Regions from separate parts of the Pseudoalteromonas sp. PSi26 genome, predicted to be linked through region 1. Evidence: riboswitches for the same ligand, from Rfam matches in the RefSeq annotation. Region 1 holds a riboswitch; the other holds the start of a gene.

The links. Region 1 has a riboswitch for cobalamin ahead of ACFI34_RS10530 (TonB-dependent receptor domain-containing protein). Riboswitches for the same ligand answer to the same signal wherever they lie in the genome.
Region 2: linked by a shared signal. The riboswitch ahead of ACFI34_RS04990 (ABC transporter ATP-binding protein) and the one ahead of ACFI34_RS10530 (TonB-dependent receptor domain-containing protein) in region 1 are both predicted to bind cobalamin.

The regions. Positions count from the first base shown of each region.
Region 1 is NZ_JBHNYT010000008.1:47,952-64,158, reverse strand. Features, by position in the region: gene ACFI34_RS10540 (efflux RND transporter permease subunit) at 1-902, shown strand, start outside; gene msrA (peptide-methionine (S)-S-oxide reductase MsrA) at 985-1,521, shown strand; gene ACFI34_RS10530 (TonB-dependent receptor domain-containing protein) at 1,567-3,393, opposite strand; cobalamin riboswitch at 3,427-3,590, opposite strand; gene ACFI34_RS10525 (YajQ family cyclic di-GMP-binding protein) at 3,767-4,249, opposite strand; gene ACFI34_RS10520 (VanZ family protein) at 4,403-4,753, shown strand; gene ACFI34_RS10515 (ketopantoate reductase family protein) at 4,746-5,648, shown strand; gene thiI (tRNA uracil 4-sulfurtransferase ThiI) at 5,687-7,144, opposite strand; gene ACFI34_RS10505 (TetR/AcrR family transcriptional regulator) at 7,243-7,896, opposite strand; gene coaD (pantetheine-phosphate adenylyltransferase) at 8,085-8,576, shown strand; gene ACFI34_RS10495 (hypothetical protein) at 8,636-9,151, opposite strand; gene ACFI34_RS10490 (hypothetical protein) at 9,151-9,657, opposite strand; gene ACFI34_RS10485 (hypothetical protein) at 9,682-10,212, opposite strand; gene ACFI34_RS10480 (hypothetical protein) at 10,212-10,742, opposite strand; gene ACFI34_RS10475 (hypothetical protein) at 10,742-11,272, opposite strand; gene ACFI34_RS10470 (hypothetical protein) at 11,272-11,781, opposite strand; gene ACFI34_RS10465 (hypothetical protein) at 12,135-12,668, opposite strand; gene ACFI34_RS10460 (hypothetical protein) at 12,687-12,887, opposite strand; gene argH (argininosuccinate lyase) at 13,147-15,012, opposite strand; gene ACFI34_RS10450 (argininosuccinate synthase) at 15,061-16,207, opposite strand, start outside.
Region 2 is NZ_JBHNYT010000003.1:248,263-264,469, forward strand. Features, by position in the region: gene ACFI34_RS04960 (thioesterase family protein) at 45-500, shown strand; gene rarD (EamA family transporter RarD) at 552-1,472, shown strand; gene ACFI34_RS04970 (diguanylate cyclase) at 1,481-2,716, opposite strand; gene ACFI34_RS04975 (MaoP family protein) at 2,802-3,176, opposite strand; gene ACFI34_RS04980 (LysR family transcriptional regulator) at 3,268-4,122, shown strand; gene ACFI34_RS04985 (porin) at 4,308-5,237, shown strand; cobalamin riboswitch at 5,285-5,423, shown strand; gene ACFI34_RS04990 (ABC transporter ATP-binding protein) at 5,500-6,300, shown strand; gene ACFI34_RS04995 (FecCD family ABC transporter permease) at 6,302-7,306, shown strand; gene ACFI34_RS05000 (cobyric acid synthase) at 7,309-8,790, shown strand; gene cobO (cob(I)yrinic acid a,c-diamide adenosyltransferase) at 8,783-9,382, shown strand; gene ACFI34_RS05010 (cobalamin-binding protein) at 9,382-10,242, shown strand; gene ung (uracil-DNA glycosylase) at 10,239-10,901, shown strand; gene ACFI34_RS05020 (DUF3545 family protein) at 10,971-11,159, opposite strand; gene tal (transaldolase) at 11,459-12,409, opposite strand; gene yaaA (peroxide stress protein YaaA) at 12,630-13,409, shown strand; gene ACFI34_RS05035 (mechanosensitive ion channel family protein) at 13,535-14,491, shown strand; gene ACFI34_RS05040 (BON domain-containing protein) at 15,259-15,579, opposite strand; gene srmB (ATP-dependent RNA helicase SrmB) at 15,820-16,207, opposite strand, start outside.

The DNA.
Region 1 (16,207 bases):
AGCGTCGTGTGACAACCTTTATAGATAGAGGTGAAGAATACGATGTAATTTTGAAAGGTACAAAAGAAGACTTTAATAACCCGACCGATATTTCAAATATATACCTTAAATCACGCAGTGGTGAGCTTGTTCCGCTAGACAGCTTAATCAGCTTAAAAGAAGAAGCAACGGCCTCACGCTTAAACCGTTACAACCGTATGCGCTCAATAACCTTAAGCGCAAACTTAGCCGATGGTTACACACTCGAACAAGCACTTAACTTTTTAAACAATGTTGCCGCAGAAGAAAATGATATTGACGGCGCAATAGACTACAAAGGTGAATCTCAGCTTTATTACGAAGGCGCATCAGCAATGACCTACGTATTTGTATTAGCGCTAACAGTTACCTTTTTGGTATTGGCAGCGCAATTTGAAAGCTTTATGCACCCATTTGTAATTATGCTAACAGTACCGCTTGGTTTAATGGGCGCGATGTTTGGCCTTTGGTCTACCGGACTTACGCTTAATATTTACAGCCAAATTGGTATTGTTATGCTCATAGGGTTAAGCGCTAAAAATGGGATACTCATTGTCGAATTTACCAACCAATTACGCGACAAAGGTGTAGAATTTAGCGAAGCAATATTACAAGCGGCTACACAACGTTTACGCCCAATAATAATGACATCGCTAACAACGGTTATGAGCTCAGTGCCATTGGTATTAGCATCAGGCCCTGGCGCTGAAAGCCGTATGGTAATTGGTGTTGTGGTATTTACCGGGGTTATTGTTTCAACGCTACTTACTTTATTTGTTGTGCCAGCAGCGTATTATGCGCTTGCTCGTAACACACAATCGCCTGAATATTTACAACAAAAACTTAATAAACAAGCAGCCGAAAAACCGCTTGAAGAGATCTAAGCAAGCTAACGCGTCGTAACCTTGTTGTTATGGCGCTAAGCTTTATGCTTTGCGTGACCTTTGTCAAATATTAGGAATAATTATGAGTTCAACAACGCAAGTAGCAACCTTTGGTGGTGGCTGTTTTTGGTGTATTGACGCAGCATTTAGGCGTGTAAATGGCGTGTCTGATGTAAGCTCGGGTTATACCGGTGGCAATACTGACAATCCAACATACAAATCAGTATGCAGTGGTACAACGGGCCATGCCGAAGTAGTAAAAGTTGAATTTGATAGCACTATTGTAAGCTTTGAAACATTGCTCGCGATGTTTTTTACACTGCACGATGCTACGCAATTAAATCGCCAAGGTAACGATATTGGCACACAATACCGAAGTGTTGTTTATTACCATAATGACGAACAACTTGCGCTTACTAACACTATGATTGAACAGCTACAAACCCATGTTAGTGAGCCTATTGTTACCGAAGTCAGCCCAGTGACAACTTACTACCCTGCTGAGCACTATCATCAAGATTACTACAACGAAAACCCACAACAGGGTTATTGCAGTATGTTAATCGCACCAAAATTACATAAGTTTGAAACCGTATTTAAAGAGTTTTTAGCTGAGTAAAAACACAAAAAAGCCCGGTAAAACCGGGCTTTTTATTTAGATTATTTAAAACTGGTAATCTATGCCAGCAAAAAAGCGGCGCTCTGGCGTGTTGTAGTAATACACCTGCCCTGTTGTAAAATCAGCGTTAGAATCGACTGCGTTGTATTCCTTATCGAATACGTTTTCTATACGAAGCGACACCGTAATTTCATCATTTACTTGGTAATTGCCCGCTAAATTCCAAAGCGTATACGAACCCAATTGCGAAACCGCCCCAGCTCGCTCACCGCGATATTGCATTGCTAGGCTCATATCAAATGCACCAAGCTGTTTTGCAAACTCCCAATTAAAGGTTCGTTTGGCAACGTTTCTAAGCGCTTCGCCTGTTTCTTTATCTTCGGCACTTAGGTAAGCAAAATTCACATTACTATCAAAACCAAAAATTTGATTAACCAGGCTAAACTCAACACCTTCATATTGAGCCTCATTAATATTGGTGAGTGCAAAATTAGTGTCGTAAGCAATTTTATCTTCAATTTCATTTCTAAAAATAGCGACATCAACACGTGCGGTTTCAAAGTCAATGTTTAAGCCAAGCTCGCGATTTACTGACGTTTCAGGTTGAAGATTGGCATTGCCGTAAAGAGGAAAGTACAAATCATTAAATGTTGGCGCTTTAAAGCCCGTGCTTTGGCTTATTCTGAAAGTTGCGTCTTCAGATAAGTGATAGCCAGCTGCCGCTGTGTACGTTGTTTCATTACCAAATTGCTCATCGTCATCTTGGCGAACGGTTAAATTGGCAAGCAACTCGTCCGCATCGTAATAGGCGCCAACAAATACCGCTAATACATCACGTTCCTCTACTTCAAACATGGTTGAGCTTTGCGATACATCGTCGTTGTACCAATTAACGCCACCACTAATGTTTAAGGTGTCGTTTAAACGGTATTGACCGTTATAGTCAATTTGTGATCGCTTAGTAACAAAGGTACTCGTTGTTGGCCCTTGAGAAAAATCAACATAACGGTTGTCTGAATCATCCGTTGCAAATGCTATATCAAGGCTGTGAGTTTGGTTTTTATAGTCTTTATTCCAACCAGCCGAAAGCTGGTAATTTTTAAAATCCCCTCGCTCAATCGTACTATCGGCAGGACTAAAGCGGCTGTCGTAATCAGCAAAGCCTTCACTGTATTGCCCTAGTAACTTAAAGTTACCGAAATGTGTGTCGGTATAGTTTACTTTAAAGCCAAGGTTTTTGTTTTCAAAGCCGTCTTCATCGGGAGCAACACCTTGGAGTACATCAAAGTTATCTGTTTTTTCAAACCCAGCATTAAAAGCCGTTGTTACATCGCCTGCTTTTACAGAGCCAGCAATCTGGTAGTCTTGGTACGCGTCAGATCCAAACGTAGCGCTAACCGAAAGGTTATCTGACTCCCGAGTAATAATATTAATAACACCTGCTAACGCATCAGAGCCATAAATAGCTGCACGTGAACCTTTAATTATTTCTATGCGTTCAATACTATTTAATGGCACATTACTTAATGCTTTTTGACCAAGCGTTGCCGAACCGGTGCGTACACCGTCTATTAAAATGAGCGTATCACCTGACCCTGTACCGCGCAATGAAACACCTGCATTTTGACCAAAACCGCCGTTAGGGTTAACCTGAAACCCAACTTGAGTGGTTAATAGCGTTGGTAAGTCGCGAACATTACTGGTTTCAATGTCATTACGAGTTATAACATTTACACTCGCTAATACATTAGTAATTGATTGTTCAAACTTATTAGCGGTTACCGTAATGGTTTCGATTGATTGCTCTGCAGCAGATACAGATAGTGACAGCGCAGCAGTAATTGCAACGCCAAGAGTTGTTTTTTTTAACATGAAGTTCCCCTTCTTTGCCCACCGCAAAGAACTAAGTAAGATTACATCAAGGCCGGTCTCCGGACTCAGTAAGTACATAGCTTTATGTATTACTTTACCGTTGCGGGGGCAGTGTTGGGATTGTAGTCATCATGAAAACGCACCAACTTCCCGATTATCTTATTAAAAAAATCAAACCATTGAAAAGATTAATAAGCACCTTGAAAATAGGCCGCTATTGTGAGGAGTTTAATAAAAAATGTCAACGGACGTCTATACAGCTAAAAAGCGAATCAATTAAAAACAAAAACTATGTAGCGTTTATAAAAAAGCCAAATAACCTGCGCGGCTATTTGGCTTTTTATTTATAAAGCGCCCAAAAAGGCTTTTATAATTAATCGCGGAAGTTTTTAAACTGAAATGGCTGACCTAAATCGGCAGTACGCACCACTTGCATAGCAGCTTGTAAGTCATCACGCTTTTTACCCGTTACGCGTACTTCCTCGCCTTGAATAGCCGCTTGCACTTTTACTTTAGAATCTTTAATGGCTTTTACTACTTTTTTAGCCACATCTTTTTCAATACCTTGCTTTAGCGCAACGTTACGAAATACATTTTTACCTGCACGGCTAATATCTTGCAACTCTAAGCTAGCTACATCCATACCACGCTTAGAAACTTTACCGGCTAAAATATCAAACAACTGCATAACCTGTGAATCAGCTTCAGCTTTAAGTTTAATTGTTTTGTCGTTTAGCTCAATAGATGCATCAACACCTCTAAAGTCAAAGCGAGTCTCAAGTTCACGGTTTGCGTTATCAACCGCATTTTGTGCTTCGTTCATTTCTACTTCAGATACAATATCAAATGAAGGCATTGGTTTTCTCCTAACTATTCAATCTTAATTTTTATGACGCAATTATAACGCTAAAACTATAAATCTTTACATTTTTCTGCATCTTGTTCAGGTGCGATACTCATTTAGTTTGATATACTCAAGTTTCTTTTTTAAGCTACTCTAGGATTTTACGTGACAAGGCGTGTTTACCAAGCTGTTTTTTTGCTCAGCATCGTGGCGTTTACTTTTTTATTTGCCAAAGAAATAAAAGGCGCAGCTAACCTATTTCCACACATTGATAAAGTAGCCCATTTTGGGATTTTTTTTGTGCTTGCTATTATTATGGATAAAGCGTTTAAGCTTCCTTTGTACGCACAAATTTTGTTATTGGCCGGTTACGGCGCATCAATTGAAATAATGCAAGATGCACTTCCCTATAGGCAAGCCTCTATAGGCGATTTTATCGCTGATTTTGCTGGTGCTGCTAGTTACTTTTTACTAAGAGTTATTTTTACACCTCGAAAAAAGAATCCCTATGACTAATATTTTAATTGTAGGCGATGGCGCTATTGGCTTGTTACTAAGCCACTTTTTAAGTCACAAAAATAATGTTCATGTTTTAACACGCAAACCAACCTGCAATACGCGTTTTTATAGCCGTAAAAATGCCCCTTCACATAACATTAATGCACGCTTTATTAATTTAGGTGAACTGGTGCAGCAACCTCGTTATGATGTTGTTATTTTTACAGTTAAAGCTTTTCAGGTTCAAGACGCGTTTACACAAGTAAAACCTTACCTAGCTAATAATTCAACACTGGTAATTTCTCATAATGGAATGGGAAATATTGAAGAGCTTATTCCTCAGTTACACACTAAGCAAGCACTATACTTTTTAACCACCAGCATGGCCGGATTCAAGTCTACCCAGTACATTGTGCAACATACCGGTGAAGGGCAAAGCATGATTGGTGGCTGTAATAAACTTGCAGCTAAAAACCCACAATTTATATCACCACTACTTCAAGCAATTCCCAATTTAAAAGTGGTCAATAACATTGAGCAACTTCGATTTGAAAAGCTGTTGGTTAATGTGGCTATTAACCCACTAACTGCACTTCACAATATAAAAAACGGCCAATTGCGTGCCCCTGTATTTAGCGCAACGATAATGAGTTTACTTTATGAGGGCTGCAGAGTTGCTAACGCAAAAGGGTTGAATATTGCTTTAGCTGATGCGTTAAATAATGCTTACACCGTAATGGCGCTTACCGCTGAAAATTACTCTTCAATGCAGCAAGATATTGCTAATAACAGACCAACAGAAATAAAGGCCATTTGTGGGTATATTAGCGAGCAAGGCAAACGCTACAACATTAATACCCCTACAAATAATGAGCTACTTGCTAAAATTCAGGCAAAAAAAAGCGTGGTATAAACCACGCTTTATAAACTATTAACGTATTTACTTACCCTTTAAGGACGATACACTTTTACCGTTGTAAAGCCTTGCTCGTGTAAAATAAGCGCTTGCAACTGGCTCATTACACCTCTATCGCAATACAGGTAATAATCTTTATCTTTTGGTAGGTCGCCAAATTTAGTAGCTAAGCGGAAAAACGGTAAGTGGATTACTTCAATACCTTCAATTTCAAGCGGCGCGGCGTCCTCTTCTTCTGGTGAACGAATATCAACAACCACAGAGCCAGGCGGTAAATCGGCAACCGACTCAGCCTCTTTAAGCTCTTGCTTAGCTTCTACGTCGATATCACGAACATCCATAACACGCGCGTTATCTATAACGGTATCAAGTACATCAAAGTCGAACTTTTCTTCTTCGCCTTTAATCACGTCTATTTTTGCTTTTACCGTTGGCTTTTTAGATATAACACCACAGTATTCTGGCATAGTTTCAGCCATTTCAGCGGTACCAATTTGGCGCGCAATATTAATAATCTCTTGCTTATCGTGCTGAATAAGTGGACGTAAAATAAGCGTTTCAGTTACGCGGTCAATAACACTTAAGTTAGCCAACGTTTGGCTAGACACCTGCCCAATACTCTCACCCGTTACAAGTGCTTGAATATTTAGCTTTTCAGCCACTGCGCTACCGGCACGCATCATCATACGCTTGAGTACAACGCCCATTTGGCTGTTCTCAACGTTTTCTAAAATTTCGGCAACAACAGGTTCAAAGTCGACCGTAATAAATTTTACTTTATGAGTAGAGCTGTATTTTTTCCATAAAAAGTAACTCGCTTGTTTAACGCCAATTTCGTGGGCAGCGCCACCTAAATTAAAGAACAAAAAGTGCGTACGCGCACCTTTTCGTATCATTTGGTAGCTAGCAACACCTGAGTCAAACCCACCCGACATTAACGACAGCACATCTTCTTGAGTTGGCAAAGGGAAGCCCGCCATACCTAAGTGTGTTTGCGTAACAATATAGGCTTTGTCATCTTTTACTTCTAGACGAATAGTCACCTCTGGGCGGCTAAGCTTTACGCGAGCACCTTCAACATGCTGGTTTAAACCACCACCAACGTAACGCTCTAAATCAGTTGAGGTAAAGTCGTGTTGGCCTATACGTTTTGCACGTACACAAAATGTTTTACCCGCAATTGTGTGGCCAATTAACTCAAAGGTTTTTTGATAAATTTCGTCCAAAGTACTAAATTCGACTTCGGTCACTTCAATAAATTGCACTATACCTGGAATGCGTTGCAAACCATCAATAAAGTCTAACCGAGTTTGCGCGTCAGTTAATTTAGTGACAACTGAAATGTTATCCCAGTTGTTTCTTACTTGTACTTTTTCGTCAATACGACGCAATACAATTTTAATGTTATTTTCTAACACTTTAGTAAAGCGTTTACGAACCGAGCGGCTTTTGATAGCTATTTCGGGGTGTAGTTTGACGATAAATTTAAGCATAGTTCACTCTTAGACTGCGGGAATTCGCGCTCCCAGGCATTTGGCGCGCGATTATAGCAAAAATTTTAACGTCTAGGAAACAGCCAATAAATGAGGCGTTATGCTACTGCCGGTGCTTGTTGTGCAAGTGCCGTGTACTTTTCGCGAAGTTGGTTCATCTGTACACTGCTTTTTTCTGTGCTGTAGGCCCTAAATAAAGCCAATACTTTTAAAATACCATAATAAATATCTTGCTCAGCCAACGCACCACTGGGTCTTCGTGCTTTTATATAAGGTGTCCAAAAGCTAACAGTGAGTTTAAGTGTGTGTGCTAACTCGGTCACGTCTTGTTCGTCAATGGCAATCATGCCTTTATCACGCAATCCCAAAATAACGTTACGAACTTGCTCTAATAACTCAAGCTGAAAATCAATATACGCTTGTTTTAAGTCGGTATCTCTAGAGAGGATATCGCCAAGGTTGTCGTAAAAAAAGTGAAAACGCCACATAAGTTCAAATAGCGAGTCGAGATAAGCAGTTAAATGACTAAATGCATCGTCGTCTTTATCAATAGGCTTAAAATGTGTACTTAAGTGATCACGGTAAAGCGCAAAAATATGGCGAATAATATCTTCTTTATTTTTAAAGTGATAATAAAGATTCCCCGGACTCATCCCTAAGCTCGATGCAATATGGTTCGTTGTGATTGCACGCTCACCATTTTCATTAAACAACGAAATACTGGTGTGTATTATTTTTTCCTTGGTATTCATATACTAATACTCAAATAGTCTATTGGCTACATTACACTCAAATTTGGATAGGCAGTATAAACAAAATTAACAATTAAAACACGCCCTAAACAACGCTTAAAATTACCGCTAATGGCTGCACTAGCAACTGGGCTGATTTGTTCTGTAAACACTGTTAAACTGCTACAAAATTATAATTTGTGAACCTTATGAACGTTACTGCAATTTACCCCGGCACTTTTGATCCACTTACTAATGGGCATACAGACCTAATACAACGTGCTGCCAAAATGTTTGACACTGTTTTGGTTGCTGTTGCTAATAACCCAAGTAAACAGCCATGTTTTAACCTTGAAGAACGTGTGGCGCTAGCAAACACAATATTAAGCCACTTAGATAACGTAAAGGTCATTGGTTTTTCTGGATTACTGGCCGATTTAGCACGCGATCACAATGCACACGTACTTATTCGCGGTATAAGAGCGGTGTCTGACTTTGATTATGAATTTCAATTAGCAAACATGAATCGCCGCCTAAACCCCGACCTTGAAAGTGTATTTTTAACACCGGCTGAAAAGAATTCTTTTATTTCATCTACTTTAGTTAAAGAAGTGGCGCGTCATCATGGCGATGTAAGCGAATTTGTAGACCCTATTATTGTAAAAGCACTCAAAGAAAAAGTAGGCTGCAATACTAATTAAGCCTAGTGAGTGCTTTACCAAAGCAAAAAATATAGGGGTATTAAGCCTCTAATAATACATTAAGCACGTGTGGTTAGTTTTTTAGTTAACCACACCAGTTTTAACAAATCTTTATTAGTAACAAGTACGACAGCCATTGTTATATCAACAAGCGGCATCACTAACCCGTAAACTCCCCATAACCACCAATAACCGCAATATGGGTTTACTATAAAATCAACATGCATTGCCAGAAAAAGCGTGGCGTTAATAGACAACCCCCCTACCAAGTAGTAAAAGCTGACAGGGATCACTTTTCCTAGGCTGTAACGCCAAATAATAAAAGTCGCAATCGTAACCGCATCAAAAATAAATAACTGTAAATGCCTAAGTGGTGTATACATATCTATGTATAAACACAAAGTATACGAAACCATCATAATGAATGAGAGTTGAGTTCGGCTATTATCGGTTTTATTAATAGCCGCAGACAAGTTATATAAAAAGGTGAAAACAAATAGCCACGTTATAAAAATACCAAAAGGTTCAGCTATTGAAACCATCATCCAAAAGTAATCTTCCAAAAAGCGCCCCATTAAACAGCAGCTTGTTTTTTACGATTTAGTACACTGTTTTTAAATTTAACCAGGCCTAAAATATCTTTATTTGTAATAAGTACTAAAGCCATAATGAAGTCAACGATAAGTGTTGAGATACCGTAAACCATCCACAACCACCAATATCCGCAATTTGGATTTATAATACTATCAATATGCATGGCCATAAAAAGCGATGCATTAATACACAGCCCTACTATTAAGTAATAAAAACTAATCGGAATTATCTTACCAAAGCACTTCCGCCAAATAAAAATAACGACAATGGTGACGACATCAAAGGCAAATAATTGAAGGTAAGGCGCTGGAGTATAAGCGTCTATGTATAAACTCAACGTATAAGAGACCATCATAATTAATGACAGTTGAGTTCGGCTATTATCAGGTTTATTAATCGCTGCAGAAAGGTTATATAAAAAAGTAAAAACAAATAACCACGTAATAATTATACCTATGAGCTCACTTATTGCAGCGAGACTCCACATAAAGTCTACCAAACTACACTTTCCTTATTTCACCGGCTTTGATTTATGATTTAGTAAAATATTTTTTAATTTAACCAACCCTAAAATATCTTTATTAACAATAAGTACTATAGCCATTATTATATCAACAAGCGGCACTACCAACCCGTATACCGCCCATAACCACCAATATCCACCATAAAGCTGTATTATTGTATCAATATGCATAGCCATAAAAAGCGCTGCATTAATACATAGCCCTACAATTAAGTAATAAAAGCTAATAGGGATAACTTTACCCATGCACAGCCGCCAAATAAATATGACGGCAATAGTAACAACGTCAAAGGCAAATAATTGTAAAAACACCGATGGCGTATATGCATATATGTACAAACTCAACGAATAAGAAACCATCATAATGAATGACAGTTGAGTTCGGCTATTATCAGGTTTATTAATAGCCGCGGATAAATTATATAAAAAAGTAAAAACAAATAGCCACGTAATAAAAATACCAAGAGGCGCACCAATCTCAGCAATACTTAGGAATATACTTTCCAAATTACTATCCATTACCTAGCCACCGGTGTTTTACGATTCAAGACAACACTTTTCAATTTAACCAACCCTAAAATATCTTTATTGGCAATAAGTACTAAAGCCATTATGAAATCAACAATAGGTGCTGAAAAGCTATAAAGCATCCATAACCACCAAAATTCATGTGTTGGATTTACTATAGTATCGATATGCATGGCCATAAAAAGCGATGCGTTAATACAGAGCCCTACTATTAAATAATAAAAACCAATAGGGATCACTTTACCTAAGCACAGCCGCCAAATAAAAATAACGGCAATAGTGACCACATCAAAGGCAAATAATTTTAGGAACAGGAATGATGTATACATGTCAATGAACAAACTCAACGTATAAGAAACCATCATAATTAATGACAGTTGAGTACGGCTATTGTCTGATTTATTAATGGCCGTAGACAGATTATATAAAAATGCAAAAACAAATAAACATGTGATAGGTATACCTAAGAGATTACTAATTGCAGCGAGACTCCAAAATAAGTCCTCCAAAAAACTACCCATTACCTAGCCACCGGTGTTTTACGATTCAGTAAAATATTTTTCAGTTTTACCAAACCTAAAATATCTTTATTAGCAATAAGTACTACAGCCATTATGAAATCAACAATAAGTGTTGAAAAGCCATAAAGCATCCACAACCACCAAAACTCATAATTTGTGCTTACTATTCGATCAATATGCATGGCCATAAAAAGCGCTGCATTAATACAAAGCCCTACTATTAAATAATAAAAGCCAATAGGGATAACTTTACCTAAGCACAATCGCCAAATCAAAATAACGGCAATAGTGACGACATCAAAGGAAAATAATTGTAGGTACCGTAGTGGTGTGTATATATTTATGTACAAACTCAACGTGTAAGAAACCATCATAATGAATGACAGTTGAGTACGGCTGTTGTCTGATTTATTAATGGCCGCCGACAAGTTATATAAAAATGTAAAAACAAATAACCATGTAATAAGTATGCCTAAGAGCTCGCTAATTTCAGCGAGGCTCCAAAAGAAGTCCTCCAAAAAAACACCCATTACATAGCCACCGATGTTTTACGATTCAACACAACATTTTTCAATTTAACCAAACGCAAGAAATCTTTTTTAATGAAAAAAACGGCAACCATGGCAAAGTCGTTAAAGTTAACTAGCCAAGAATAAACTATTGTAAAAAGCCAAGGCTCGTAGTTATTAAAAACCACGGTATCCAAATGCATTCCTAAAAATAAGATGGCATTCACTGAGAGCCCCACTAGTAAATAAACGAATATAAACCTCTCTTTAATAAATAAATTAAGTACCACTAGGGCAAAAATAGTAGCTATATCAAAATAAAAAAAATCGAGGTACTGAATTGTTTGAATATCTATAAAAAGGCTTGATAGATATGAAACCGTCATCACTAGAGATAACCAAACACGCTTTTTGTCAGGTGTATTAATGCTAGAAACTAATGAGTACAAAAAGGCCATTAAAAAACCCCACTGTACCAATGCTCCAATATAAAAACTTACATCTGGGGTTAACATCAGATCATCTAACATGGTAATCGCTTACATAGTAAGAGCCAACAGTTCTGGCCGGTAAATACATATTTAATTGGATGGGTTTGTATATGCTTAAAACCAAGTAGGACAAAAAATACATTAAAAAATACCCCATTGTACTAATGCGCTAATGTACGAAGATAGTTGGGGCTGTATTTAAAGCTATTCATGATTTAGTTGTTTACCAAGTTTTAGGAGTATGCTTTTGTTTTACAGTCTAAAGCTGAGTGACAGTGGCTTAATACTTTATAATGGCTGGTAGTTACACTATAGTCACTTGAAGTAAAGCTACCGTACTTTAATTTATGATTTTTTATTTTTTCATCGTAAAAATAAAAATGAATTTTAAACTAGGGTACTTTTAAATTAGCCTTTGGATTTAGTAATTTGCATATTGTATTTTTAAGTTTATGCAGACCTAAAATATCTCTATCAACTATTAATGCAACAATCATAGTTAAATCAACTAAGTTAACAGTGTAAACATAAGCATCCCAAAGTAACCATGGATCGCGATTTTCAAGAATATGGAGGTCTACATGCATAAAAATAAAGAATGCAGAATTAACGTTCAAACCAACTAATAAGTACAAAAAAGATGAGGTAGTTTTTTTTATTACAAAAAAGCAGATAGATAAAGCAAATATGGTTGAAAAGTCATACAAAGCCCAATCTAAGTAGGTAATATTTTTTATAGAAAGCCATGTAGTAAAGTAATCCGATAAGGTATAAGAGACCATCATAATAAACGAGCTCAGTAGCAAAGTTGTGTTTCTTTTTAAATCCAGCGAATAAACAAATAAATTGAAAAAAAACGCCATCAAAAAGCCCCACATGGCAAAGGCAGATAGTGAGAAGAAACCAAAAAACTCAGTTAAAAACATTTACAACCTTATATTAAATTACTTTGGCTTTATGTGACCAGGAAGAAGAACCCCGTAACGTTGGATGTCTTCGCTCGATGCGCTCATTGCTTCTTGCGAAAAACTTACTGTATCAGATTGTAGGGTTTTAGTGCTAGCAGTTTGTTCAGCCGCAGGCTGTAATTGTTGTGTTTTGTTGTATGCTTGCATTTGCACTTGGCTATTAGCTGAAATTTGCATGTAATTGATCCTTATAAAAGTTTAAATTTAATTGGCGTAAAACTAAATCACACCATTGTGTAGGTATATGCACAACTCATGGTGGTAGTTGCTATTTTATAACTACGTAACTATTAGCAAGCTATATACCAACTTTTATTTAAATTTTATTTTTTTAGGTAAATCACAAAGTTTAAACACCCAAAACACATCCGACCAGATGTGCTAAGGCATAAAAAAACGCACAGGGGTAACCGTACGTTTTTTGTATCCAGGGAGTTTAAGCCACGAATTTACACGGGATCGCCGCTTTGTTACTTGGCTTTAAAATGTATTCCATTGCTACTTCGTCGCAGTTTTCTTTACGAAGGCACAATTCACAATCTTTCATCACTTTTTCAGGCAGGCTGTCTTTACTGCAAAAAGCAAAATCTTGTTTTTCAAAAAAGTCTGGCACGCGAGTAAGCACAATTACGCGATTAAGTGCCAATTTTTTGGCTTTTATTAGCAAATGGTCAACTAATTGCCGCCCTTGCCCAGTCACCGCACTTTGCGGATCAATACCCAAAGAGCGTATCTCTGCAAGGCCGGTATCGTATATATACAGCGATGCACAGCCCGACACCTTGCCGTCTATTTCGGTTACAGCAAATTCATTAATTGAATGCACCATGTCACTTTTAGCACGCGGCAAATTTTCGCCGACGGTTGCCCAATGTTGAATAAGCTTTGCAATTGATTCAACGTCGTCTAGGTTGGCATCACGAACCGTTATCTGCTGTTTTTTTTTGGCTGCTTTAATTGCGCTAGTGACTTGCTCAATAGAGGTACCGCCAATTGCTTGACGCGCTTTAATACAGGCGTCTATTTCAAGTACCGGATAAACGTCGTCTTCAAATACATCATTTACTGATTTATATTGCTCAAGTGAGAGCTCCTCAAGGGTTTTATCTTCACTTATTGCAAGCTGCACCAACACACCTACAATATGATGCCCCTCTCTAAAAGGTACCCCTTTAGCCACTAAGTAATCAGCCAGCTCGGTTGCATTTGCATGGCCACCTTTTGCCGCAGCCAATGTACGCTCACCTTTTACTTTTACGCCTTTAATACACGCTTGTGCCATATGAATACACGCAAGCCATGTTGGCATTGCATCAAAAATGCCTTCTTTGTCTTCTTGCATATCTTTATTGTATGCAAGTGGTAATGCTTTAAGGGTCATCATCATGGCGCTAAAAGCACCAAATACACGGCCTGTTTTACCACGAATAAGCTCAAGTGCATCTGGATTCTTTTTTTGCGGCATTAAAGACGAGCCAGACGTAACATTGTCGGCAAGCTCAATAAAGCCCGCTTCACCTGAGTTATAAAAAATTAAATCTTCAGACATACGCGATAAATGAATCATTGAAATTGAAGCACAACTTAATAGCTCAACAACAAAGTCACGGTCTGAAACGCCATCAAGGCTATTTTTTGTTGCTCCAGTGAAGCCTAACCCTTGTGCAAGTGTTTGGCGGTCAATTGGGTAAGCAGTGCCAGCCAACGCGCCACTGCCTAGCGGACAATAGTTCATACGGGCTTTAGCGTCTTGCAAACGGCTTTCGTCGCGTTCTAGCATTTCAACATATGCCATACACCAGTGGCTAAATAATACGGGTTGTGCACGTTGTAAATGGGTATAACCTGGTAAAATAGTCCCCAGTTCACGTTCGGCCAACGCAACAAACTCAGCTTTTAATTGGGCAATGGCTTTTAAAATATGATCGGCAGTATCACGGCACCATAATCTAAAGTCGGTGGCTACTTGGTCATTACGACTTCGGCCTGTGTGTAACTTTTTAGCTAGATCACCCACTTTCTCAATTAGAGCCGCTTCAACGTGCGAATGAATATCTTCAGCACCTGAGGTAGCTACAGCGGTTGGATCTGCTTTTACCTCTTCGAGTAACTCGTATAATGCCGATACTAATTCTTTGTGCTCATCGTTTGATAACACGTTAACTTGTTCAAGTGCGCCAGCCCATGCCACAGAGCCAATAATATCTTGCTCTGCTAATTGGTAGTCAAATGGAAGAGAGTCGTTAAATTGCTTAAACGCCTCGTCTGGACCCGTAGAAAAACGTCCGCCCCATAATGCCATGAAATATCTCCAAACCCTGTAATGCCCCTTTTACAAGGGGCGTAAAATTTACTTTTTAGACAACGCCGAAATTCTGCTTGAAAGCGAGAACAAACGAATAAAGCCTTCAGCATGTGATTGGTCATACACATCATCTTCGCCAAAGGTTGCAAAGTCTTCGCTGTATAGGCTGTTAGGTGATTTTTTCTGAACCGCAGTCACTTGGCCTTTATAAAGCTTAAGTACCACTTCACCCGTTGCTAATGTAGACAGTGCCTCAGCGCCCGCTAAAATAGAGTCTTTCAGTGGCGTAAACCAACGTCCGTCGTACACTAAGTGCGAAAATTCGCCGCCTAATACTTCTTTCCACTTACGGCTTGATTTATCAAGTACTAGCTCGTCTATTGCTTGAAGCGCAGCCATGATCACGGTACCACCTGGGGTTTCGTAACAACCGCGAGATTTCATACCGACTAAACGGTTTTCTACTATATCAACACGGCCAACACCATGCGGTGATGCAATGTCGTTTAATTTAACTAAACAATCATAAGGTTTAAGCTCTTCGCCATTGACGGCAACCACTTCACCTTCAACTACTTTTAATGTTACAAGTTCGGCTTTATCTGGGGCTTGCTCTGGAGAGTTAGTCCAGGTCCAAACTTGATCGCTAGGCTCACACCATGGATCTTCAAGCTCGCCGCCTTCGTGCGAAATATGCCATGCGTTTGCATCACGGCTGTAAATTTTTGTTGCTGAAGCAGAGCACGGAATATCACGCTCAGCTAAGTAATCTAGTAGTGATTCACGGCTTGATAAGTCCCACTCACGCCATGGCGCAATAACTTTTAAATCGGGTGCAAGCGCTGCAAAACACGATTCAAAACGTACTTGGTCGTTACCTTTCCCCGTACAACCATGTGAAAGTGCATCAGCCCCTACTTTGCGTGCAATTTCTACTTGCGCCTTAGCAATAATTGGGCGCGCCATAGAGGTACCAAGTAAATACGTACCTTCGTAAATAGAACCCGTTTTAAGCGTTGGGTAAATGTAGTCACTTACCATTTCATCTTTTAAGTCAACTACGTAACATTCAGATGCGCCTGATGCGATGGCTTTTTCTTCAACGCCTTCAAGCTCTTCTGCGCCTTGGCCTACATCGGCAACAAACGCGATTACTTCACAGCCGTAGTTCTCTTTTAACCATGGCACGATA
Region 2 (16,207 bases), on a different contig from region 1:
AGGTATGTTTTACTCGATGTACCTATTAATATCAGAGAATAATAATGAATAAAGAAATGTTAATTGAACAAGTGGGGGCGCTATTCGTAAATGGTATGCCGTTTAATCAATTTTTAAATATATCGGTAGAATCACTTAGTCCAGAACAAGCTAAAATTACATTCCCGTGGCAGGATGTTTTTATAGGTAACCCAGCCCAAAAAATTCTTCATGGTGGGATTATTTCAGCGGTGCTCGATAACGTCGGTGGTATGCTTGCTGCAGCAAGTGTAATAGGAAAACTAGACGATGCCGACTTACCCAGTGTGCATAAAAAGTTGGCAACACTGGGCACTATTGATTTACGCACCGATTATTTGCGGCCAGGAAAAGGGGATGTGTTTACCGCCAGTGCTACGCTTATTCGTTCGGGTAATAAAGTGTGCGTGTGCCGAATGGAATTACATAACGAGCAATCTGTACAAATCGCTTTTGGAACAGGCACGTATTTAGTTGGATAAAATCTGTTTGGCGAGTAAACTGGCGACCTTTTAAATCACTAAGTGTTTACTATGCCAATTGTTACTGAGCAGCGTAAAGGCGCAATATTTGCCTGCCTTGCTTTTGTTATGTGGGGTCTTGCTCCCATTTACTTCAAGTTAATACAACATGTGACTGCATTTGAAATTTTAATGCATCGTGTTGTGTGGTCAGTCGTATTTTTAATTTTAGTGGTAAGTGTTTTAAAGTACTGGCGTAAAATTAAGCACATTATAATACAGCCCAAACTGATGCTAATGCTGGTTGTCACCTCGGGGCTACTTGGTTTTAACTGGGGATTATTTATATGGGCGATTAACAATAACCATATGCTCGATGCAAGTTTAGGCTATTACATAAATCCGCTGTTAAATGTTTTATTAGGCATGCTTTTTTTAGGTGAACGCCTCCGAAAATTTCAAGGTGTGGCTGTTGGGCTTGCGTTCTCGGGTGTGATATTACAGTTGGTGAGTTTTGGCTCGTTCCCTGTTGTTGCTTTTTCACTCGCGATATCGTTTGCACTGTACGGCCTATTACGAAAAAAACTGCCCGTTGAAGCGTTGCCCGGTATATTACTCGAGGCGCTAATATTGCTGCCAGTGGCGGTGGTTTATTGGTGGATGATGACACCTTCTGCTACTTCAAGCCTGCCAAATAACGATTGGTTTACTAATTTACTTCTTATAAGTGCAGGTATTGTTACCACATTACCGCTGCTTTGTTTTACTGGTGCCGCTAAGCGTTTGCAATATACAACCCTAGGCTTTTTTCAATATATAGGGCCTAGTTTAATGTTTATACTTGCAGTGGTGTTTTACGATGAGGTATTTGATACAGAAAGGCTTATTACCTTTGCATGTATTTGGAGTGCCCTGGCTATCTTTAGTTGGGATTCTTATCATCAATCACGTAAGCGTAAAAAAGCGGCCATTACAGCCGCCGAAATTGCTTAACTATTGATTTAGCTAGTTACTTGATTGCGCCCAGCTTCTTTCGCCTCGTAAAGTTTTTGGTCGGCCTGTTTTAATAACTTATCCATTTGATAAACGGGCCCTGTAGAAAAACCTATTGAAATGGTGAGTTTTATTTTTTCTTTACTAAACTCTTGGCTGTTACTTGCTACAAAATACCTAAATCCTTCAAGTCTCTTCAGTGCTTCTGGGGTGTTTTCATCTGCAAAATAAACAGCAAATTCTTCTCCACCTAAACGCGCGACTAGATACTTTTCAAAGTATTTTTTTAGGCAGATAGCCAGCCCTTTTAACACCTGATCACCCGCATCGTGGCCATAAGTATCGTTAATAGATTTAAAGTGATCTATATCAATCATTGCCAGTGCACCGTTTGCCTTTTTGAGGCTGAGCTCTTTTAATGAGTTATTTGCTTGCTCAAAGAAATAACGACGATTAGGGAGGTCAGTAAGGTAATCGGTATTGGCTTGGCGTTTTATTGTTGCTATTTGCTCAAGCATGCCAACGTTTTGACTTAACCTGCAATAAAATTCTTCGTTATTAAACGGTTTATGTAAGTAATCGTTTGCACCATTTTTAAGAAATAAGCTTGATAGCTCAGATGAATCAGCACCAGAAATACCAATAATTGCCTTTTCATCGTGACTGTAAATTCTGCGAATTTCGCTACATAGCTCATCGCCATTCATGTTAGGCATTTCGTTGTCGGTAATGATCACTGAGATATCGGGTGAGCTAGCAAGAACTTCTAGGGCTTTTTTTCCATCTTCAGCTTCAGCTACTTGATATTTGTGACGTAATAATAAACTTACAATATAGTGGCGGGTTGATATAGAGTCATCAACAACTAAAACTTTTACATTTTCGTTTCGAGGTAAACGTTTAAGCTGCTTTTCAAGATATTGATAAGCTTGTTTATTTTCTTTAATTATGTAGTCAATAATAGGGTACTTTTCTACCGTGTTTCGCGTTTTTTTATCTATATTACCCGTCATAACAATGGTCGGGATTTCAGCGTCTACAGTGCAGGGGATAGCCTCTCCCATTGGTGCGTCAGGCAAAATAAAATCAACAACCGCACAAAAATAATCGTTTTGGCTAATCAATACTTTTGTTTGCGCTAACGTTTCTGCTACATCTACCTCGTAGCCTACCTTAAGCGCTATGTGTTTTTGCACAAGCGCTATAGCAGGTGTATCTTCAACTATTAATATCTTTCGCTTCACGGAACACCTAGGTCATATTATGCAAAAATGCTGCTTAATACATGTTGTAACCGTAAAAGCGCCAAAAAGCAAATTGGTTACATGTTTATAAGCTGTCAGATTCTGAATAACTTTCATGATTTATTGGTGCAGGGCTCGATATTTTTGAGCGGCCAAATAAGGTATGAAACTTTGTTTTACACGTCGTAAGCTTTAGGTATTTTAACCATGCTCGCTCAATCGGATTTGTGGGTTCTTGTGAGCCTGTTACTACGGCTACAAAATTTTCTTGGTGCTCATTTTGTGGTTCAATCGTTTTACTATATAAACCTTTTAAAACAATACCATGTTGTTCTAGTATACTGGCTTCTAATAAGGTGAAATTTCCGCTGCGGCTAAAACCACGTGGAAAGTTTTGATCATCATAAAATTGACGTTGGCTAACAAATGCTTGGCGTAGTAATGAAATGTTAATGCTCATAGCTATATCCTCATACCCTATTAATTAGTTGGAGTATGATGCAAGTTTGGCATTTTTTTAAACAAGTTATTTTTATCGTGAGGATAAAAAAGTGGATATCGATTTATTAAAAACATTTGTTGAAGTAGTGCGCACGCGTCATTTTGGTAAAGCCGCAGAGAACCTCTATATAACGCAGTCGGCGGTAAGCTTTCGTATTCGCCAATTAGAGCAAGGGCTTGGTGTTAATTTATTTATTCGTCAGCGTAATAATATTCAATTAACAGCGCCTGGTGAGCGGTTATTACCTCATGCGCAAATGATCATAACAGGCATGCAGCGCGCCAAAGTAGATGTAGCCCTTGCTGATAACATGCATAAACAAATTAGCTTGGCAGGGACGCCTAATATTTGGGATGCCTTTTTGCAGTTTGGTATTACTAATATTGTGTCGGCTATGCCTGGAGTCTCTTTAGTGGCTGAAGTTAAAGCTCAACAAGAAAGCACGCGATTATTGCTTGAGCGCACGCTTGATTTAGCCATTTTGTTTGATCCACCAAAAGTAGATGAGTTAGTTGTTGAGCGTATTTGTGAACTGCCTATTATTCCTGTAAGTGGGTATGACACTGCAACAAACGAAAACTTTTTTGATAATCAGTACGTGTATGTTGACTGGGGAACGACATTTTCACTTTGGCATGCACGCCAGTGTACCGGTAAAACGCCTCCTTACTTTAGAACAAGTACCGGACGAATTGCACTCGATTTAATACTACAATGTGGTGGTAGCGCATTTATTCCACATGTTTTGGTTGAGCAACATTTAGAAAATGGTGAATTATTTCATGTAAAAAATGTAGAAAATACGTCAAGAGATATATTTGTAGCCTACCATAGAGATAACGAACAAAAGGAACTGATAGAAACACTCATAAATTTACTACCTACTATTAAGGCACATGCTTAGTAATTGGGTTTTAAGTGGGTACATATTTGTATGATTGATGTTCATGTCCTTTTAATTTCATAAATAATGCAGTTTTATTAACTTTAAAAGTCAAAAATATTTCATTTGTAATATTTCTGTCATTTAGTGGTGACAAACTGCAGTCGTTTTAAAAATTAGTCTTTTGTGATTATCGAGGAAATAACATGAAATTTGTAAAATCGAGCTTATGTGTCGCTTTGCTAAGTGGTTTATCTTTTAATGTACTTGCTGACGTTGATGTTTACGGTAAAGCAAATGTGACTGTTCAGTCTACAGATGACGGCGAAGGGTCGTTCACTGAAATTAAAAGTAATGCATCTCGTTTTGGCCTTAAAGGTTCTGAAAAAATTACCGATGGCTTAGAAGCAGTTTATAAGTTTGAGTTTCAAGTTGACGTAACAGATGCAGATTCAAAAGGCGACGACGATAATATTTCTGCGCGTAACCAATATGTTGGTGTTAAAGGCTCGTTTGGTCAGGTAGTAGTGGGTCGTAACGACACTGCATTTAAACAAGCGCAAGGTAAACTAGATTTATTTAATGACCTTGAAGGCGATATTAAAAACGTATTCAAGGGTGAAAACCGTTTAGGTGATTCAATCACGTATACTTCTAACTCATACGAAGGTTTTAAAGTACTTGCTACTTTTATTGCTGAGGACGATGTAGACGCTGATAACGGTTACTCAATGGCAGTAACTTACGGTGATTCAGCGCTTAAAAAGAGTGCGGTATATGCCTCAATTGCAGCTGACAGCGAAGTAAATGGCTACGATGTAGTACGTGCGTCAATCCAAGGTAAAGTTGAAGACTTTAAACTAGGTGCTATGTACCAAACACAAGAAAAAGTAGACGGTTCAGCTGAAGGTGACGGTTACTTATTAAATGCAGCATACAGCATGGGTAAAAACACGTTTAAAGTTCAGTACCAAGCAATGGACTTTGACGATAGTGATGATAAAACAGCTATTTCAGTGGGTGTTGATCACAAGCTTAACAAAAACATTAAAGTATTTGGCTTTTACTCAAGCTTTGATATGGACAACAACGTAGACCAAGATTACTTAGGTTTAGGTATGGAATATAAGTTTTAACGATTAGTTAAAACACTCCCTTTTTAACCGCGCTGTTATTAGCGCGGTTTTTTTTGCTTTAAATTATTTACTTACCCGCCCATAATAGAGCTTCATTTGGAATGAGGTGCAATTCCTCAACTGTTCCCGCAACTGTAATTAGCACTGTGCTATAAGTCAGATACAAATCAATTTTTAATGAGCGGGCCTACTCATGCTAATTTTAATGTACTCCTTTTTGGTGGTTGCATTACAAGTGGGTACTCGTGTCTAGGACAGAGTATTGCAAACTAAAGCACCATTATTAAACGTTCAAGATCTCTCGTGGGGAATAGCAAATAAATCTATTCTCAAACACATTAATGTGCAAATACCCGAAGGTAAATTTGTGGGCTTAATTGGCCCTAATGGTGCAGGTAAGTCGAGTTTACTGCGTTGTTTATATCGTTTTAATAAGCCTAATGAAGGGATTGTAGAGTTTAATAACCATGATATTTGGCAGCTTAAAAGTGACGAATATGCAAAGTGCGTTGCTGTTGTTTTGCAAGAGGCGCCATCGCATTTTAATTTGTCGTTATTTGATGTTGTGGCTCTTGGCCTGACTCCTCATAAATCGTTATTTAGCTCTACATCACAAAGCGAAAAAACACAGATCACTTACGCTATAAAAACGGTAGGGCTTGAGCAGCACACCAATCAAAATTTTGAATCGCTCTCTGGAGGAGAAAAACAACGTGCGCTCATTGCACGTGCTATTGTTCAACAACCCCAGCTGTTAATAATGGATGAACCCACTAGCCACCTAGATGTTAAATACCAAATACAGGTTATGGAGCTGGCAAAATCTCTTGGTGTTACGGTGTTTGCTTCATTTCATGATCTTAATTTAGCCGCGGCTCTTTGCGATGAGCTCGTAGTCATTAAAAACGGAGAAATAACGCATACCGGTTCGCCCGCAGAAGTACTCACTGAGCACATGCTTGATGATGTATTTGGTGTATGCGCTCAGGTTAGTAATCATCCTCAAGAATCTCAAATGGGTAAAGTTACGCCTCATATTACCTACTTTTATGGTTATAAATAATATGTTTGCCATCCATGTACGCCATTCAGTTGCACTAATTATCTGTATTACTTTTACCTTAGTCAGTTTATTTTTAGCATTGAGCTTTGGTGCTGCAGATACCTCAATACAGGATGTATTTAACAGTTTTATTTATTTAAATGATGCTTCATTCACCAGCCGTATTATTTTCGAATTAAGAATGCCCCGAACATTATTGGCGTTTTTAGCCGGTGCGGGGTTAGCTATTGCTGGGTTAATTTTACAAACCGTGACACGTAACCCATTAGCAGATCCTTACTTATTCGGTATATCGTCAGGTGCTTCGTTTGGTGTAGTTGTACTTATGGCATTTGTAGGAATTAGCGCGGGTTTTATGCTTTCGGCAGCAGCCTTGCTTGGTAGCTTATTAGCAATGAGCTTACTTGTATTAATTGCCACAAGGCAGCAGGGCGGGCAAGTTGAGTCTATGTTACTTGCCGGTGTTGCGCTCTCGTTTTTATTTAGCGCATTTACGAGTTTGTTGCTTTATTGGAGTGAGCCGCAAGCCGTTGCAGCTATTTTATTTTGGACCTTAGGAAGTTTTGCACGTGCGCAGTGGGCAATACTATGGGTACCATTTTTAGTAATTACAATGTGCACCTGCGTAATGATTAGTTTTAGGCGCCAGCTTAATGCCATGTTATTAGGTGACGAAAGTGCCATAACCCTTGGTGTTAAAGTGAAACAATTTAGGTTAGTAATGTTAATTTTAAGCTCATTAATAACCGCTGTGCTGGTGGCAATGTGTGGCGGTATTGGTTTTGTTGGATTAATGGTGCCACATATTGTGCGTTTTTTTATCTCGCAGGGAACCGTTGCAGGGCTGTTAATAACTAGCTTAGTGGGGGGGACATTTATGGTGTGGGTCGATGTACTGTCTCGTTCTTTACTACAAAATCAAGAGTTGCCAGTAGGGGTGATCACGGCCGCTATGGGTAGTGCGTTTTTCTTAAGCTTACTCTTTTTTAGGAAGTCGAAGGTATAGCCATGAAAACACTCATGATACAGGGCACTACCTCTGATGCAGGAAAAAGCACCTTAGTGGCTGCGCTTTGTCGAGTATTTGCAAATCAAGGCATAAAAGTCGCACCGTTTAAGCCACAAAATATGGCACTCAATAGCGCAGTGACAAGCGACGGTGGCGAAATTGGCCGTGCGCAAGCTTTGCAAGCTATTGCTGCTAAGGTAGAACCCGAAACCGACTTTAACCCGATATTACTTAAACCCAATAGCGATACAGGCGCCCAAGTTATTATTCATGGTAAAGCGATTAGCAACATGGAAGCGGGTAGATACCACGATTATAAAAAAGTCGCTATGGATGCCGTCATTACATCACACGAGCGTTTAGCAAAACGGTTTGAGCTTTTATTGGTTGAGGGTGCGGGAAGCCCTGCTGAAATAAACCTGCGTGAAAACGACATCGCTAACATGGGCTACGCTGAAAAAGTAGACTGTCCGGTGATCATCATTGCCGATATAGATAAAGGCGGTGTATTTGCTCATTTAGTGGGAACATTGGCATTACTTAGCGAATCAGAGCAAGCACGTGTAAAAGGGTTTGTAATTAACCGTTTTAGAGGTGATATAAGTTTGCTGCAAGGAGGGCTTGATTGGTTAGAGCAATACACGAGTAAGCCTGTTTTAGGAGTACTGCCATACCTTCACGATTTAACTCTCGACGCGGAAGACGCTGTTGCAATAAACAATAATGTTACCCATGCAACTATCAATATTGCAATATTATTAGTACCGCATATTAGTAACCATACCGATTTTGATGCACTGCGTTTACACCCAAATATTAATGTTAACTATATACGTCATACGCAGGTCATTCCTGATGTTGATCTTATTATATTGCCTGGTAGTAAAAACGTACTTGGCGATTTAACCTTTTTGATAGACGAAGGGTGGGATAATCAGATAAAACGCCACTTACGCTACGGTGGCAAAGTACTTGGAATTTGTGGTGGCATGCAAATGCTGGGTAACATAATTTACGACCCTGAGGGTGTTGAGTCGTCATTAAAAAGTGTGGATGGGTTGGCCTTATGTGATTTTGAAACCACACTGAGCACGCAAAAAGTACTCTCTAAATTATCAGCGACGATGCAGCTAAATGATTTACAAACACCGTGTAGCGGCTACGAAATACATGCAGGTATTAGTAAAGGGGCCGCGCTTAATAAGCCATTTTTAACTTTTAATGACCATCCACATGGATTTAAAACCGATGGTTTTATAAGTGACGATAACGCAATTGCGGGCACTTATTTACACGGTTTATTTGATGAGCCCAACGCCACGATAGAAATTTTAAAATGGGTAAAGCCAGATTTAAATATTGATCCAATAAGTATTGATACACACCGCGAACAGCAGTTAGCGCGTTTAGCAACCATGTGCGAAACACATTTAGATATAGCGCAAATTACCTCGATTTATAAAGGGCACAATAATGACTGAACAAACAAACGACAAACACAAACAGCGCCAGCAAAAAGTAAAAGAACACGTAGATGCCCGTGTTGAAGCCGCGCAAGAGGTTAAAGGTATTTTTCAGGTTATTACTGGTAATGGTAAAGGTAAATCGACTTCTGGTTTTGGCGTGGTAGCACGCTGTGTTGGCCACGGTCAAAAAGCCGCTGTGTGCCAATTCATAAAAGGGACATGGGAGTGTGGTGAGCGTAATTTATTACAAGGCGCAGGAGTTGAATTTGCTGTAATGAATACTGGCTTTACGTGGGATACACAAAATAAAGAAGCCGATACCTTAGCAGCACAAGCAACATGGCAAGAGGCAAAGCGCATGCTTGCCGACAGTAGTATTAACCTAGTATTACTTGATGAGCTAACCTATATGGTGACTTATGGTTATATCGACTTAGACGAAGTAGTAAGCGCACTTAATAATCGCCCGGCTATGCAATCGGTTATTATCACGGGGCGCGCAGCCCACAGAACATTGACTGATCTTGCCGATACAGTCAGCGAAGTACGTAATGTAAAACACGCATTCGACTCAGGGGTAAAAGCACTAGAAGGGTTTGATTACTAGTGGTTAAATTGCTTTTTATAGGGTTACTGCTGTTTAGTTTACAGAGCAATGCAGTGGCGAACGCAGAGCCTGAGCTTAAAAAACTACGTATAGTTGCACTCGCCCCACACATAGTTGAAAACCTATTTGCCATTGGTGCAGGCAGCAATATTGTGGGTACCGTTGACTATGCCGATTATCCACATGAAGCAAAAAATATAGCTCGCATTGGCGGGTACTATGGTATTTCTCTTGAGAAATTATTAGCCTTAAAACCTGATTTAGTGATTGCTTGGAAAAGCGGAAATCAGCAGGAAGATATCGCACAAATAGAGCGCTTGGGTATTAAAGTTCATTTAAGTAACCCTACAACCATAGAAGGCGTGCAAACTGAGCTACTAACACTTGGTAAACTAACAGGGTACGAAAAGCAAAGCCAACAGGTTGCTAAAGCTTTTAAGCAAAAGTTAACCGCTATTATTAAAAACCAGCAAGGGAAGCAGCCTATATCTGGCTTTTATCAGTTATGGGCCGAGCCAATGATGACCATCGGTGAAAGCACATGGATTGGTCAACTAGTAAATACCTGTCACGTAAATAATGTGTTTGCTAATAGCACGACCCCTTATCCACAGATCAGCATTGAAAATGTTATTGTTACTAAGCCTCAGGTGATTATTATTCCAGACGAAAAGTCTAATACCCCGCAGCCAAATGTTAATTGGCAGGCTTGGCCAGAGGTACCTGCGGTTAAAAATAATCAGTTTATTCACGTTAACGCCGATTTACTTCACCGTTTTACACCACGTATGCTAGACGGACTGGCGGATATGTGTGGTAAAATTGACGCGTCACGAAAACAAATAAAGAGTATGCAATGAGCGACTGGGATACATTTTTACACAACGAGTTACAGCAACCTTATATGCAGAAAACCTTAAACGCAGTCGAAAACCGCCGAGCGCAAGGTGTTGCTGTTTATCCCCCTGAATCGCTCGTATTTAATGCATTTAATGTCACGCCTCTAAACGATATTAGGGTGGTCATTTTAGGGCAAGACCCTTACCACGGCGAAGGGCAAGCTCACGGATTATGTTTTTCTGTTCTGCCAGAGGTAAAAAAATTGCCACCCTCGCTTAAAAATATGTACAAAGAGCTAGCTACAGATATTGAGGGTTTTGTTATTCCTGAACATGGTTACTTGCAAACCTGGGCGCAGCAAGGTGTATTTTTACTAAATACTGTTTTAACGGTAGAGCAAGGACAAGCGCACTCGCATAAACATTTAGGCTGGGAGCAATTTACTGATAATGTTATTGCTCATATTAACGCGAACTGTGATGGGGTTGTGTTTATTTTGTGGGGAGCGCATGCGCAAAAAAAAGGAAAAGGCATAGATAGCACTCGCCACTCTATTTTGAGTGGTCCGCATCCGTCGCCGCTGTCGGCTCATCGAGGCTTTTTTGGTTGTAAGCACTTTTCGAAAACTAACGAACTGCTGTTAAAGCAAGGTAAAAAACCCATAAATTGGCAGGTTTAGTTAAATAAGTTTGAGCATTAAAAAAGCCCTCATAAATGAGGGCTTTTGTGTAATTGGTGGGTATAGAGATTAAAAATCTAGCTCATCAATTGCAATTGTCTCTGCAAAGTAATCAAATTCCTCTAATTCCTTACGTAGACGTTGTTTATCTTTTATTGCTTCTATTTCGCGCCATTTTCTTTTTTTGTTCTTCTGAGAGGTTTTTCTTTTTTCATCAGGACCTTCTAGTATCTCTAATATATCGTTTAGGCTATCCATGAACTTCTCCTATTGATTTTATTGACCTCAAGATTACCTATACCACAGGCAAAGCTAAAATAGAATAAAAAAGTGACAGAGATGTTACAAAGTTGTGATGGTTAAATGAAGATTTATACAAGTAAAGTATTGTTTTTAAATATTAACACTTGCAATACAGTTCACGAAAAAATTTAAGCCGATGAGAGTTATTTTTCTATAGATAAAAGATGTGAGGGAGGTCGATTTATTAGTCCGCAATTTACAGGCATAAAAAAACGCCGCAATTAATACGGCGCTTTTTTATTTTTTTCAGCAAATTACATTGCTTTAAAACGTGCTTCTAGCTGTTCTTGTGCATCAGCAAAAGAGCGAATACCTTCAGCTAGCTTTTCAGTTGCCATTGCATCTTGGTTATGTAACCAACGGAATTGCGCTTCTGTAAGCGGCTCAGGTTTTGGCTCTTTAGGAATATCACTTTCTAGTAAATATTCTTGTGCGCCTTCAAGGTTACCTAAGTCTTCTAAAAGGTTAGGGCTAATAGTTAGCTTGTCACAACCTGTAAGGGCAATAATTTCGCCCGTATTACGGAAACTTGCGCCCATCACTACTGTTTTGTAGTCATGACGTTTGTAAAATTCAAAAATGCTGCGTACTGATTGAACACCTGGATCTTGTAGTGGATCCGTTGGTTTTTCCATGCCGTTAGCAACGTGCCAATCTAAAATACGGCCCACAAATGGCGAGATTAGAAATACATTTGCATCAGCACATGCACGGGCTTGGGCGTCGCTAAATAATAAAGTAAGGTTACATTTAGTCCCTTCTTTTTCTAACTGCTCAGCGGCTTTAATACCTTCCCACGTAGACGCAACTTTAATTAAAATTTTGTCTTTGATTACGCCTTCTTTTTCGTAAAGGCTAAGTAATGTGTGTGCTTTATCAATAGTTGCTTGAGTATCAAACGATAAACGAGCATCTACTTCTGTAGAAATATAACCTGGTACAATTTCACTAATTTCTTTACCAAGTAATACAGCAAAATAGTCACATGCTAGCTCAAGTTGTTTAGCTGGCTCTTGCTCGATTTCTTTTGCATAGCTCCAAGCTTTATCTAGGTAAGGCTTATAAGCTTCAATCTCGCTTGCCTTTAATAAAAGCGACGGGTTTGTGGTTGCATCTTCTGGTTGATGCTTTTTGATCGCTTCAATATCGCCAGTGTCGGCTACGATAGATGAATGTTGTTTTAGCCTTTGTAGAGCTGAAGTCATTTGCTTTCCTCATTCCAAGCAAGTTAAAAGAATAATCTACCCTTAATATATAACATCCATACTGCAACAGTGTGACAATGCTTGATAGGTCTTATGTCCTTATCAATTAAAAACGGCCATGTATGAATTTTTAAGGGAGGATTTATTTAAACAAAACGTGCTTTTCGTTTCATTTAATGTTGAAATTGACATTAAATAATTTACAAGTCAATAGCTAACTATGATCACTGTTATTTCACCTGCAAAAAATCTTGATTACGACACGCCACCGGCAACCGATAAGTTCACTCAGCCTGAATTACTCGAGCACAGCGAGGAACTCATGAAAGTATGCCGTGAACTAACACCTGCGCAAATTGGCAGTTTAATGAAAATTAGCGATAAGCTTTCTGGTCTTAACGCTGCTCGCTTTAGCGAATGGTCTCAACCCTTTACCATTAATAACGCCAAACAAGCCGCGCTTGCTTTTAATGGTGATGTATACGGTGGGTTAGAGGCGAGCACGTTAACTGCAAGCGACCTTGATTACGCGCAAAGTCATTTGCGTATATTATCTGGATTATATGGCCTATTAAAGCCGCTTGATTTAATGCAAGCGTACCGACTAGAAATGGGCACTAAGCTTGAAAACTCACGAGGTAAAAACCTGTATGAGTTTTGGGGCAGTATTATTGCTGACAAACTAAACGAAGTAATAAAAGCACAAGATGCACAATACCTCGTTAACCTTGCCTCTAACGAATACTTTAAAGCGGTAGATAAAAAAGCGCTTAACGCGCAAATTATTACGCCGCACTTTAAAGACTGTAAAAATGGGCAATATAAGGTCATTAGCTTTTACGCTAAAAAAGCGCGTGGCATGATGGCGCGTTACATTATAGAAAACCAAGTAACGCAGTTAAGTCAGCTAAAAGAATTTACCGTTGCAGGTTATTACTTTAGCGCTGAGGCAACAACTAAAGAGTTAGAGCCGGTATTTATGCGCGACGAACAAAGCTAACGCGTTAAATACAGCTAAACATATACTCAAAAAGCCATGCAATGCATGGCTTTTTATATGCTGGCGCTAAACTTGCAAACATGGGTTAAGTATTCACATTATTATTTACTCATAGGTGCACAAAAATGATCAGCATACCCTCGATAACAGAAGCCGAAAAACTTATCGAAGAAAAACTCGGCGGTTGGTTTGATGTTGTTATAAGCCACATTCCTAATTTTATAGTGGCGGTTATTATTGCCATTGTATTTTCAATGTTAGCGCGCTTTGCTGGCAACCTAATGAAAAACATATTGCGCCGTTCACTCGACTCTCAACAAATAGCCGATTTAATGGCGTCAATATTTAAGGTTATTGTGCTGTGTGTTGGGGTATTTATAGCGCTGGATTTTGTGGGGTTAAAAGGTACGGTTACCTCTTTATTAGCCGGTGCGGGTATTGTTGGCTTAGCCATAGGTTTTGCGTTTCAAGATATGACCGAAAACTTGATTGCGGGCATAGCAATGGGTATACGCAAGCCCTTTAAAACAGGAGACGTTATAGAAACAGACGACGTGTTTGGTTCAGTACACTCAATAAACCTGCGTAATACGCTGATAGAGAGCTTTTACGGGCAGTTAATTTTAGTACCTAACAAGGTATTATTTAGGAATGTGTTAAAAAATTACACCACACTTGGAGTTAGACGCATAGAGGTACCAGTAGGCATTTCGTATGGTGACGACATTGAAAAAGCCAAAGAAGTTATTGTAAATAAGATTAACGATTTGGACTTTGTTATTCGTAAAAACGAAACCGATGTCTATGCCGAAGGCTTTGGCGACAGTAGCATTAATTTATTGGTGTGGTTTTGGATTAAATACCCAGGTGAACCAGACTTTATGACAGTGCGCCATAAAGGCGTAGTCGCCGTTAAACAAGCGTTGGATGAAGCTGATATTAGTATTCCATTCCCTATTCGCACGCTCGATTTTGGTATTAAAGGCGGTGAAAAACTCGATGCCATGATCAGCGATAAAATTAACCAGCAATCATCAAATAAAGGCAACGCTGGTAGAGCAGATTCAAGCCAAAACGAATAAATGAGCCATTAATATCAGTGGGAATTATTTACTCACTCGTAACGCAATTTTACATTTAAATACGTGTTGTGGGCTTAAGTAAAGATGACTTATGAGTCAAAACAGTTAAATGCAGCTTTATAAAGCTGCATTTTTTATGGCTATTTGTGCGCTTGAGAAGGTGAGAGCAGCGTTAATTAATTATTGATTAAGGCCTATTTAGCTTTTGGGGTGAAATTGGAAGCGGGGTATATGATAAATCGATAAGGCTAAGCCTATTTTGTAGTTACTTCCCGAAACCGACGATAATGCACATAAATATAAAACATGCAGTAACTTTTGAGTTCCTCTCATAGGTTGTTCTTTCTTGTTGCCTAAAGAATAGGTAATAAAGAGCAAGTAGGGCGTATAAGCTGTATACGACTTTAAGGTATACGTACATAGGCGTAGTCATTAAAATAATGCAGGAGTAGGTACTGAGCTTACTGGGTCACAAATCGCGCACCGTAATTATGTTGCTCCTTGATAGAACACGCTTTAATAATGGCAGTTAAACAGGCCTAGGCTTAATATGAATTTATTATTTAAAGGGCTGATTATTAAGGCAAATATTAGGTTGCAATGTATGCAATTTACAATTGGTATTAGGTGGTAAATCAGAGGTAATTAAAGCGAGTTTAATTTTTGTAGTTAATGTGAGTTGCAAGTAACTACTGGCACAAAAAAGCGCAGCATGTGTTGGAGCAACATGCTGCGCCTAGGATCAATTGAATTAATAAAAATGCGATTTAAATAACACTGATTTTGTTACGGATGATTTTAACACCATCCATATTTTCTAAAAACTTTTGAGCAAGCGCACGTTCAAAACCGGTTTGCGCTTGACCATGTAATACTACCTCGCCATCTTTAACCTGTACGCGAATATTGCTTAATGCAAAGTTGGGGTTAGTACGAAGTGTGCTGGTAATGGTTTGCTGAAGGTTAGGTTGAGTTGCTACGCTGCTGACTACGGCTAGGTGTGTTGCTGCACTCACTTTGGTAGCGCAGGCTAACAAAAATAAACAACAAAACGAAACTAACGCGATAGTTAACTTTAAGCGGTTCATAACTCAATCCTTTTATATCAATTAAAAATTTAACCAAACCATTAAATACTCTGGCTATTCTGTGTTTAATATTACAAGTTCAGTGCCAGTTTTAATTTATTGAAATATAAGGTTATTTTATTAAGTGGGAATTCAGGTGGGCAATAATTACATTTAAATGGGTAGGTGTTACATGCACCGGTTACATATGTTACACGTATTAAAAAGCCGGCATACGCCGGCTTTGGTAAATATGCTAAGTTACTTTTTCTTTTTAACTTTCGCTTTTTTCTTTGCTTTCATTTTTACCGGATCTTTGCGCTTTTTAACCGGTGGCTTAGCCTCTTTATGCTGAGGCTCTATTCCTTTAATTACACGGCGTTTAAGCTTTTGTTCAATGTAGCGTTCTACTTTGTACAAAATACCAATATCGTGCGCTTCCACTAATGATATAGCGATACCTTTTTTACCTGCACGACCCGTACGGCCAATACGGTGAACATATACGTCGGCGGTACGTGGCATATCAAAGTTAATAACGTGGCTAATGTCAGATACGTCAATACCGCGAGCAGCTACATCTGTTGCAATTAATATTTTAGTGCGGCCACTATGAAAGTTTTCCATTGCTTTCATGCGCTTGTCTTGT